Regions from separate parts of the Kitasatospora sp. GAS1066B genome, predicted to be linked through region 2. Evidence: riboswitches for the same ligand, from Rfam matches in the RefSeq annotation. Region 2 holds a riboswitch; the other holds the start of a gene.

Region 1 (4,684 bases), on a different contig from region 2:
GGCCGGGGCGGCTCGTGGTAGGGCCGGGGCTTGGTGATCATCGAGGGCGGCGGGGCGGTGAAGACGCTGGTCCGCTCCACCACCGGGGCGGCGAGCACCGAGGTCGCGTCGACCGGCGAGAACTGCGGGGCGGGCCGGCTGGCGGCGGGCGGCTCGGCGTCGAGCTGAGCCGGCGTCAGCACGCGCCGCACCCGCTGCAGCGCGGCCAGCAACTCGACCGCGTCCCACGGCCGGCCCTGCGGGTCGCGGGACGTCGCGGCCGCGACGATCGCGTCCAACTCGGGCGCCAGGCCCGGCACCACGAGGGAGGGCGGCGGGACGTCCTCGTGCAGGTGACGGTAGATCACCTGCATCGGGTTGTCCCCGGAGTACGGCTTGCTGCCGGTCAGCAGCTCGTAGAGCATGATGCCGGCCGCGTAGACGTCGACCCGCTGGTCGGTGGCGGCGGACGGCTGGATCTGCTCGGGGGCCAGGTAGGAGACCGTGCCCATGATCACGCCGGGGGTGGTGGTGTCGGTGACCGCGGTGTCCGCGCCGGAGAGCAGCCGGACCAGACCGAAGTCGGCCACCTTGACCAGGCCGCCGTCGGTGATCAGCACGTTCTCCGGCTTGACGTCCCGGTGCACCAGACTGGCCCGGTGCGCGGCGCCCAGCGCGGCCAGCACCGGCTCCAGCACGTCGAGCGCGGCCCGTACGGAGAGCGCGCCGCGGTCGCGCAGCAGGTCGCGCAGCGTCCACCCGGGCACGTACTCCATCGCCAGGAAGACCGAGCCGCCGTCCGCGCCCTGGTCGAAGACGTTGACCACGTTCGGGTGCGACAGCCGGGCGACCGCCTTGGCCTCCCGGATGAAGCGGTCGGTGAATCCGCTGTCGCCGGCCAGCGACGGGTGCATGACCTTGAGCGCCAGCACCCGGTCCAGCCGGGTGTCGGTGCCCCGGTAGACGGTGGCCATGCCGCCCACCGCGATGCGCTCCTCGACCCGGTAGCGCCCGTCCAGCAGCGTCCCGAGCAGGGGGTCGTTCAAGGTCGTGTCCACCAGAGGAGTCTAGGGGCGGTCAGAACACGGTTGGGTGACCTGGCTGTCATGGTTCGTCATCAGTGTGGGCGACGGGGCGTCAGAAGGCGGGCCGCTCCCGGTGGTCGAGCTGCGGGTCCAGGTCGGCCCGGCCTGCCATCGTCGAGGAGGCCTCGGCGTGGAAGCGGCGCGGGATCCGGCCGGCCCGGTAGGCCAGGCGGCCGGCCTCGGCGGCCCGGCGCATCGCGTCCGCCATCAGCACCGGGTCCTGGGCGCGGGTCACCGCGGAGGCCAGCATCACCGCCGAGCAGCCCAGCTCCATGGCCAGCGCCACGTCCGAGGCGGTGCCCGCGCCGGCGTCCAGGATCACCGGGACGCCCGCGCTCTCCACGATCAGCTGGAAGTTGTGCGGATTGCGGATGCCGAGTCCGGAGCCGATCGGCGAGCCCAGCGGCATGATCGCCGCGCAGCCCACGTCCTCCAGCTTGCGGGCCAGCACCGGGTCGTCGTTGGTGTAGGGGAGCACCGTGAAGCCGTCGTCGACCAGGGTCTCGGCGGCGTCCAGCAGTTCGATCGGGTCGGGCAGCAGGGTCCGCTCGTCGGCGATCACCTCCAGCTTCACCCAGCTCGTGCCGAGCGCCTCGCGGGCCAGCCGCGCGGTCAGCACGGCCTCGCCCGCCGTGAAGCAGCCGGCCGTGTTGGGCAGGATCCGGATGCCGTTGCGGACCAGCACGTCGAGCACCGAGCCCTGGGTGTCCGCCTTGACCCGGCGCATCGCCACCGTGGTCAGCTCGGTGCCCGAGATCCGCAGCGCCTGTTCCAGGATCTCCAGGCTCGGGGCGCCGCCGGTGCCCATGATCAGCCGGGAGGTGAAGGTGGTGTCGGCGATCGTCAGACCGTCTTTTTCGTCGACCAGGCGAGTGTCAGCCATCGGAGCGTCAGCCTCCCTGCACGGCGGTGAGGATCTCCACCCGGTCACCGGGCGCGAGCCGGGTACCGGTCCACGCGCCCCGCGGCACCACGGTCTCGTTGACCGCCGCCGCCACGCCGGAGGGTGCCTTGGACAGCTCGGCGACCAGCTCGGCGAGGGTGGCCGACGCCGGCACCTGGCGTGGTGCGCCGTTGACGGTCAGGGGGACGGTCTGGGGAATCGCGCTCATGTCAGGCTCCTGGCGGCGAAGCGGTCGGGGGAGAACGGGGCGGCGAGCTCCGGCACGCTGCCGGTGGTCAGGTACTCGGCCAGCAGGTCACCGGTGACCGCCGTGAGCAGCACGCCGTTGCGGTAGTGGCCGGTGGCGGCCACCAGGCCGGGCAGTGCGGTGGGGCCGAGCAGCGGGGCGTTGTCGGGGGAGCCGGGGCGCAGTCCGGCGCTGGTCTCCACCAGCGGCAGCTCGGTGATCCCGGGGACCAGCTCGTGCGCGTCGCGCAGCAGCTCGTAGACGCCGCCCGCGGTGACCACGGTGTCGTAGCCCTGCTCCTCGGTGGTCGCTCCGATCACCAGCTCGCCGTCCGCGCGCGGCACCAGGTAGAGGTGGCCGCCGCGGACCACCGCGCGCACGTTGCGGGAGAGGAACGGCGCGTAGGCCGGCGGGATCCGCAGCCGCAGGATCTGGCCCTTGATCGGCCGGATCGCGGGTAGCACCCCGGACGGCAGCCCGGGCAGCTGGTGGCTGTGCGCGCCGGCCGCCAGCACGACCTGGTCGGCGAGCAGCCGTTCGCCGGTGCTCAGCCGGGCACCGATCGCGCGATCGCCCTCGACCAGCAGCTCGACGGCCTCGGCCCGGTGCAGCCACACGCCGCCCAGCTCGCAGGCGCGCACGAGGGCGACGGACAGCCGCCGCGGATCCACCTGGTGGTCGCCGCCGACCAGCAGGCCGCCGCGCACCCCCGGGGCCAGCATCGGCTCCAGCCGGCGGGCCTCGCGGCCGGTCAACCAGTCGGACGTCAGGCCCAGGCGCTGGTGGAACGCGTGCAGCTCGCTCAGCTCGGCCTTGTCGTCGGCGTCCAGCGCGACCGCGAGGGTGCCGGTGCCGCGGTAGCCGGTGTCCAGGCCGGTCGCCTGGGAGAGTTCGGCGGTGAAGGCGCCGTACCGCTCGTTGGACGCCATGCCCAGGCGCAGCAGCGGCTCCTCGCCGTACTGCAGCTCGGTGACCGGGGCCAGCATGCCCGCGGCCACCCGCGCCGCGCCGCCGCCCGGGTCCGGGTCCACCACCGCCACCCGCAGCCCGCGCTGCGCGGTGCGCCAGGCGACGGCGAGGCCGATGATGCCGCCGCCGATCACCAGCACGTCGGTCGTCGTGCCGTCCTTGATGCGTGACAAAGGACCGGTTCTCCCTTCGCCGGAATGACCCGGATCAGGTTCGGACGGTCGCGGGCCGCCGCAGCCCGCCTCTCAGCCCGGTGCGCCGGGCTCCCGTGAGGACGCCCCCACCATAACGCCGGGTGACCGGCGGCTGAATGCGGCGATCGCCCCATGGGACGCCGGGGGCCGGTCTAAGGTGGCCGGATGGCAGAGCTGAGGAGCACGGATCGGGTGGTCGTGGTCGGCGCGGGCCTGGCGGGCGCGCAGTGCGTGGTGGCCTTGCGGGAGGGGGGCTGGCGGGGGCCGCTGAGCTTGGTCGGCGCGGAGCCGCACCGCCCCTACGACCGGCCGCCGCTCTCCAAGGACGTGCTGCTCGCCAAGGCCGACCGGACCGCCTTCGACCTGGACTGGGAGGCGCTCGACGTCCGGCTGCTGACCGGCCGCCGGGCCACCGGCCTGACCCCGGGCACGCTGCACACCGAGGCCGGCGACCTGCCGTACGACCGGCTGGTGATCGCCACCGGCGCGGCCCCGATCCGGCTGCCCGGGGACGGCGCGGCCCGGGTGCTGCGGACCATCGACGACTCGCTCGCACTGCGTGCGGTCCTGCGCCCGCAGGCCCACCTGGTGCTGGTGGGGGCCGGCTGGATCGGCGCCGAGACCGCCACCGCCGCCCGCCTGCTCGGCTGCCGGGTCACCGTCCTGGAGGCGGCCGACGCGCCGCTGCCGGGCGCGCTGCCCGTCGAGCTGACCGCGCCGATGCGCGCCTGGTACGCCGAGGCCGGGGTCGAGCTGCGCCTAGGCGCCCGGGTGGACCGGATCGAGCCGGGCGCGGTGCACCTGGCCGGCGGCGAGTCGGTGCCGGCCGACGAGGTGGTGGTCGGGGTCGGCGCCCGCCCGGACACCGGCTGGCTGGCCGGCACCGGTGTCGAGCTGGACGGGGCCGGGGCGATCCGCGTCGACGAGCGGCTGCGCACCTCGCTGCCCGGCGTCTGGGCGGCCGGTGACTGCGCCGGCTACCCGTCGGCCCGGTACGGCGGGCGGGTCACCGTGCAGCACTGGGACCACGCGCTGCACTCGGGCCGCGCGGTGGCCGCTGCGCTGCTGGGGGCCGAGGACCCGTACGACCCGGTGCCGTACTTCTGGTCCGAGCAGTTCGGACGGATGGTGCAGTACGCCGGCCGGCACGGCGCGGGCGACCGGCTGCTCTGGCGCGGCTCGCCGGCCGAGCCGCAGTGGAGCGTCCTCTGGCTGCGCGGGGAGCGCCCGGTGGCGGTGCTGACCGTGGACCGGCCGCGGGACCTGGCCCAGGCGCGGCGGCTGATCGACCAGGGCAAGGCGCTCGATCCCGCGCTGGCCGCCGACC
Region 2 (4,684 bases):
CCAGCCCAGACCGTGGTGGCTGCGGTCGGCGCCCATCCAGTCGGCGAACGAGGCGCCCAGCGGCCGGGTCAGGATGTAGGCGAGCCAGAAGGCGAGCACCGCGTTGAGCCGCAGCTTCCAGTGCGCCAGCGCGGGCAGCGTGATCGCGACGGCGAAGACCACGCCGGAGGAGAAGTAGCCGAACCCGCCGGTGGAGGCCGTCAGGTCACCCACCGCCGTGCCCAGCGCGAAGGTGGCCAGCACGGCCGCCCAGTAGAAGAACTCGCGCTTGGGCGTGCGCACGCTGTGGATCGACAGCGTCCCCTCGCTCTTGCGCCACCAGGCGAAGATCACCAGCAGCGCGACCAGGAAGCCGGGCGCCGAGACGAGGTACGGCACCCCGAACCCGACGTGCAGCACATCGGCCGCCATCGTCCCGAAGACGCTCACCATGGTGACCGCCAGCCAGTACACCCACGGGACGTACCGCTTCGCCCGGAACTGCACGGCCAGCGCCGCCAGCAGCAGCACCCCGCCCAGCCCGACGGCCGGGATCGGATTCAGCGTGCGGACCAGGTAGTCCGAAGCGTCCTCGCCCATGCCGGTGGTGAGCACCTTGGTGACCCAGAACAGCGCCGTGACCTCGGGCACCTTGCTCAGCAGGCGCCCGGCGGTGGCGACCGGCTCGCTCGGCCGCAGTTGAGCAGTCGTCATGCGCCCTACCCTGCCAGGCCAAGCTGAAGACCAGCTGAAGATCTGGAAAGACCTCGGCCCCCGACCGCTTTCGCTGGTCAGGGGCCGGTCCGTGGCGGAGAACGTGGGATTCGAACCCACGGTGCGGGGTCACCGCACGACAGTTTTCAAGACTGTTCCCTTAGGCCGCTCGGGCAGTTCTCCAAGCGGAGGTCAGCCTAACGGGTCCACGAGGGTTCGGTGCACCGGTTCGTGGTGCGGGTGGGTCAGGAGTTCTGGTCGCCGGAGCGGCTGCCCAGGGTGACGGTGGTGTGGCCGGGAGTGCCGTTGCGGGTGTAGTCGACGTCGACCTTGTCGCCGGGGGCGTGCGTCCAGATGGCGCTGACCAGGGCCGGGCCGTTGTCGATGATCTCGCCGCCGAGCTTGGTGATCACGTCGCCGGGCTTGAGGCCGGCCTGGTCGGCCGGGCCGCCCGCGGTGACCGGTGCGGTGCCCTGGACCGGGGAGGTCATGATCTGCGCGCCGTCGCCGCTGTAGTCGTCGTTGCGCAGCACGCCGAGGGTCGCGTAGACCGGGGTGCCGGTGGTGATCAGCATCTGGGCCACCCGCTTGGCCTGGTTGATCGGGATCGCGAAGCCCAGTCCGATGCTGCCGGCCTGACCGCTGCCGCTGGAGTTGGACTGGATCGCCGAGTCGATCCCGACCACCTGGCCGCTCGCGTTGAGCAGCGGGCCGCCGGAGTTGCCCGGGTTGATCGAGGCGTCGGTCTGCAGCGCGTTCATGTAGGAGGTCTGGGTGCTGGCCTGGTCGCCGGAGGCGACCGGGCGGTTCTTGGCGCTGATGATGCCGGAGGTGACGGTGCTCTCCAGGTCGTACGGCGCGCCGATGGCGATCGCCGCGTCGCCGACCGCGACCTTGTCGGAGTCGCCCAGCGGGAGCGGGGTCAGCTTCTCGCTCGGCTGGGCGTCCAGCTTGATCACCGCGAGGTCGTAGCCCGAGGCCTTGCCGACCACCGAGGCCGGGTAGCTGTTGCCGTCCGAGAACTTGACGGTCAGCTTGCCACCGTTGGCCGCCGGGGCGACCACGTGGTTGTTGGTCAGGATGTGGCCCTGGGTGTCGAAGATGAACCCGGTGCCGGTACCGGACTCGGTGCTGCCCTCGGCCTTGATGGTGACGGTGCTCGGCAGCGCCGCGTTCGCGATGCCGGCCACCGAGTCGGGGGCCCGGTTGATCGCGGCGGTGTTGTCGGCGGTGGTGGTCGTGGTGCTGTTGCGGCTGTTGCCGCTGGTGACGGCCGAACCCGAGTTGCCGCCCTTGAGCGCGGCACCGGTCACGCCGCCCGCGATGCCCGCCACCAGGGCGACGGCGGCGATCAGCGCGACCAGGCTGCCCTTGCCCTTCTTGCGCGGCGCGGGCGCCGGCGCGAAGCCGCCGGGGTACTCGCCGGGGTAGCCGGGGCCACCCGGGTAGCCGGCACCGCCCGAGTAGTCCTGACCTGCGGTGTAGTCCGGACCTGCGGGGTAGCCCTGCTGGGGGGCCGACCAGCTGTCGCCGTGCGGGGTGCCGGTACCGAACGGGTGCGGCTCGCCCTGCGGGGCGGCGGCCGGCCCGCCGGGGGTGATCGGCGCTGCGCCCGCCACGGGAGCGGTGAGGGGGGCGACGGGCGGGGCGGCCGGGGCCGCGTACGGGTTGCGGGGCGGCTCGACCGCGGGGGTCGAGAGCACCGGCGGCGGCGCGTCCAGGTAGGACGGGGCCGGCGGCGCGTCGATGACGGTGGGCTCGGCGGCGGGTGCGGCCGCGGGGGCCTCCTCCGGCGCGGGCACCTTGTGCAGCGCCAGGGTCGGCTGGGCCGGCGCCACCGGCTGGCGGCCCGCGGGCTCGCTCGCGCTGTCGCTCACCACGGGAAGCTGCGCCGTCGGCTCGCTCGCTGTCGGAGTGTCACCGACCGTCGAAGTCCCCCCCGGCTCGCCGTGCCCGGTGGAGAGCTGCTCCCCCTGCGGACCGGTGGAACCACTCTCGTGCTCGGTGCTCACGGACGACCTCCATAGCTGACAGGGACGTTGGCCCCTAGTTTTTCCTATGCCCGATCTGGTTGCCGTAAGGGGCCGCCTGAAGAACTGGTAAGAATCCTTAGACAGACCGAACAGCCCCCGTTCGCCCTACTCGCGACACCCGGACGGCCTCCCCGACGGCGTCCCGCGATCCGGACGGTGCGCTGTCCCGCCTTGGCGTGAGCCGAGCCCCGGGCTACCCTGTCGCTTCTTAACATCGACACGCGGGAGCTTGGACCCACCAGGCTGAGAGTGCGCTGGTCGACCGTACGCCATGGCGATGACGCCGGTGCGGCCGAGGGAGCGCAGACCGCCGGAACCTGTCCGGGTAATGCCGGCGTAGGGAGTCTGTGCCATGACGGCTGATTCGCCTTCCCCTGCTTCGACCGCTCTGCTCGATCGGCCCGCGGACGGCGGCCGCGCCGAGGCGCCGCTGGTGCTGGACACCGCGCCGCCGCGCACCCTCGGCTTCAAGGACCAGTTCGCGCTCTGGGCGAACCTGGGGATCAGCCTGATCGGGTTCACCAGCGCCGCCACGGTGCTCGGGCAGCCCGGCAGCGAGCTCTCGTTCACCGCGGCGATGACCGCGATCGTGGCCGGCACCGTGATCGGCACCGCGATGCTGAGCGTGGCCTCGCTGATCGGCGCTCGGACCGGCGCACCGGCCATGGCCGTGCTGCGCGGGCTCTTCGGCACCCGGCTGTCGTACCTGCCGACCGTGCTGAACATCCTGCAGTGCGTGGGCTGGGGCGTCTACGAGCTGATCGTGATCTCCAGCGGCGCCCAGACGGTGGCCGGCACCCAGGGCTGGCGCTGGCTCTTCGTGGTGCTGGCCGGGGCGCTGACCACCGTGCTGACCATCTGGCCGCTCGGCTCGATCACCGCGCTGCGCAAGTACGTGGCGATCGCGGTGGGCGTCGCGATGGTCTACTTCACCGTGCAGTTGGGCCGGCAGGGCTGGCCGAACCCGGGGGCCGGCAACTGGACCGGCTTCCTCAGTGCGACCGACGCGATCATCGCGGTCTCGATCTCGTTCGTGCCGCTGGCCGCCGACTACACCCGGCACTCGCGCACCGGGCGCGCCGCCTTCCTGGGGACCTTCTCGGGCTACACCATCGCCCAGGTCTGGTGCTACGCGCTCGGCCTGATCGCGCTGCTCCAGTCGCACGGCAACGCCGACAACCTGCTGAACTCCTTCACCGGGGTGACGGCCGGCTGGGCCTTCCTGCTGGTCCTGGTGCTGCGCGAGGCGGACCAGTCGTTCGCCAACGTCTACTCGACCGCGATGTCGGTGCACAACCTGTTCCCGCGGGTCGACCGGCGGCTGCTGACCGGCGGGCTCGGCGTGCTGGTGACGGTGCTGGCGCTGCAGATCACCTCGTACACCAACGCGTACTACGCCTTCCTCGGGCTGATCGGCTCGGTCTTCGTGCCGCTGCTGGCGGTGCTGGCCGCCGACTACTTCCTCGGGCGCGGACGGCACGGCTGGGACCTCTCCCAGCAGGCGCCGGCCCGGCCGCTGATGCTGCTGCCCTGGGCGCTGGGCTTCTGCACCTACCAGTTCCTGGCCCCGACCCAGAACGCGGGGAAGTGGACGCACTTCTGGACGGACCTGCAGGGCTGGCTGCACTTCACCCCGCAGGAGTGGACCTCGGCCTCGCTCTTCTCCTTCCTGGTGGCCGGGCTGGCGACGCTGGGCCTGACCCGGCTGAGCCGTGCCGCCTGACCGGGTCGAGCCGTGCCGCCCGACCCGGCTGACCTGCGGAACCCGGTGTTCGGGCGGTCGTCGCGTCCGCGTCACCGGCTCGTTCTAGGGTGAGCCTGTGACGACTCCCGATCTCTGGACCGCCGACCCCGCCCACACCGCGCCGGCGGTCCAGGTGGTCGCCCACCGCGGCTCCTCCGCCGCACTGCCCGAGCACACCCTGGCGGCGTACCGGCGGGCGCTGGCCGAGGGGGCC

What was found. Region 2 has a riboswitch for thiamine pyrophosphate ahead of ABH937_RS17240 (cytosine permease). Riboswitches for the same ligand answer to the same signal wherever they lie in the genome.
Region 1: another riboswitch for thiamine pyrophosphate. It lies ahead of thiO (glycine oxidase ThiO); the one in region 2 lies ahead of ABH937_RS17240 (cytosine permease).

Annotation. Positions count from the first base shown of each region.
Region 1 covers NZ_JBGCCO010000017.1:69,192-73,875, reverse strand. The annotation lists gene pknB (Stk1 family PASTA domain-containing Ser/Thr kinase) at 1-1,037, opposite strand, end outside; gene ABH937_RS20240 (thiazole synthase) at 1,117-1,947, opposite strand; gene thiS (sulfur carrier protein ThiS) at 1,955-2,176, opposite strand; gene thiO (glycine oxidase ThiO) at 2,173-3,336, opposite strand; TPP riboswitch at 3,331-3,443, opposite strand; gene ABH937_RS20225 (NAD(P)/FAD-dependent oxidoreductase) at 3,523-4,684, shown strand, end outside.
Region 2 covers NZ_JBGCCO010000013.1:181,869-186,552, forward strand. The annotation lists gene ABH937_RS17225 (hypothetical protein) at 1-693, opposite strand, end outside; tRNA gene ABH937_RS17230 (tRNA-Ser) at 786-876, opposite strand; gene ABH937_RS17235 (trypsin-like peptidase domain-containing protein) at 939-2,705, opposite strand; TPP riboswitch at 2,938-3,084, shown strand; gene ABH937_RS17240 (cytosine permease) at 3,079-4,449, shown strand; gene ABH937_RS17245 (glycerophosphodiester phosphodiesterase family protein) at 4,547-4,684, shown strand, end outside.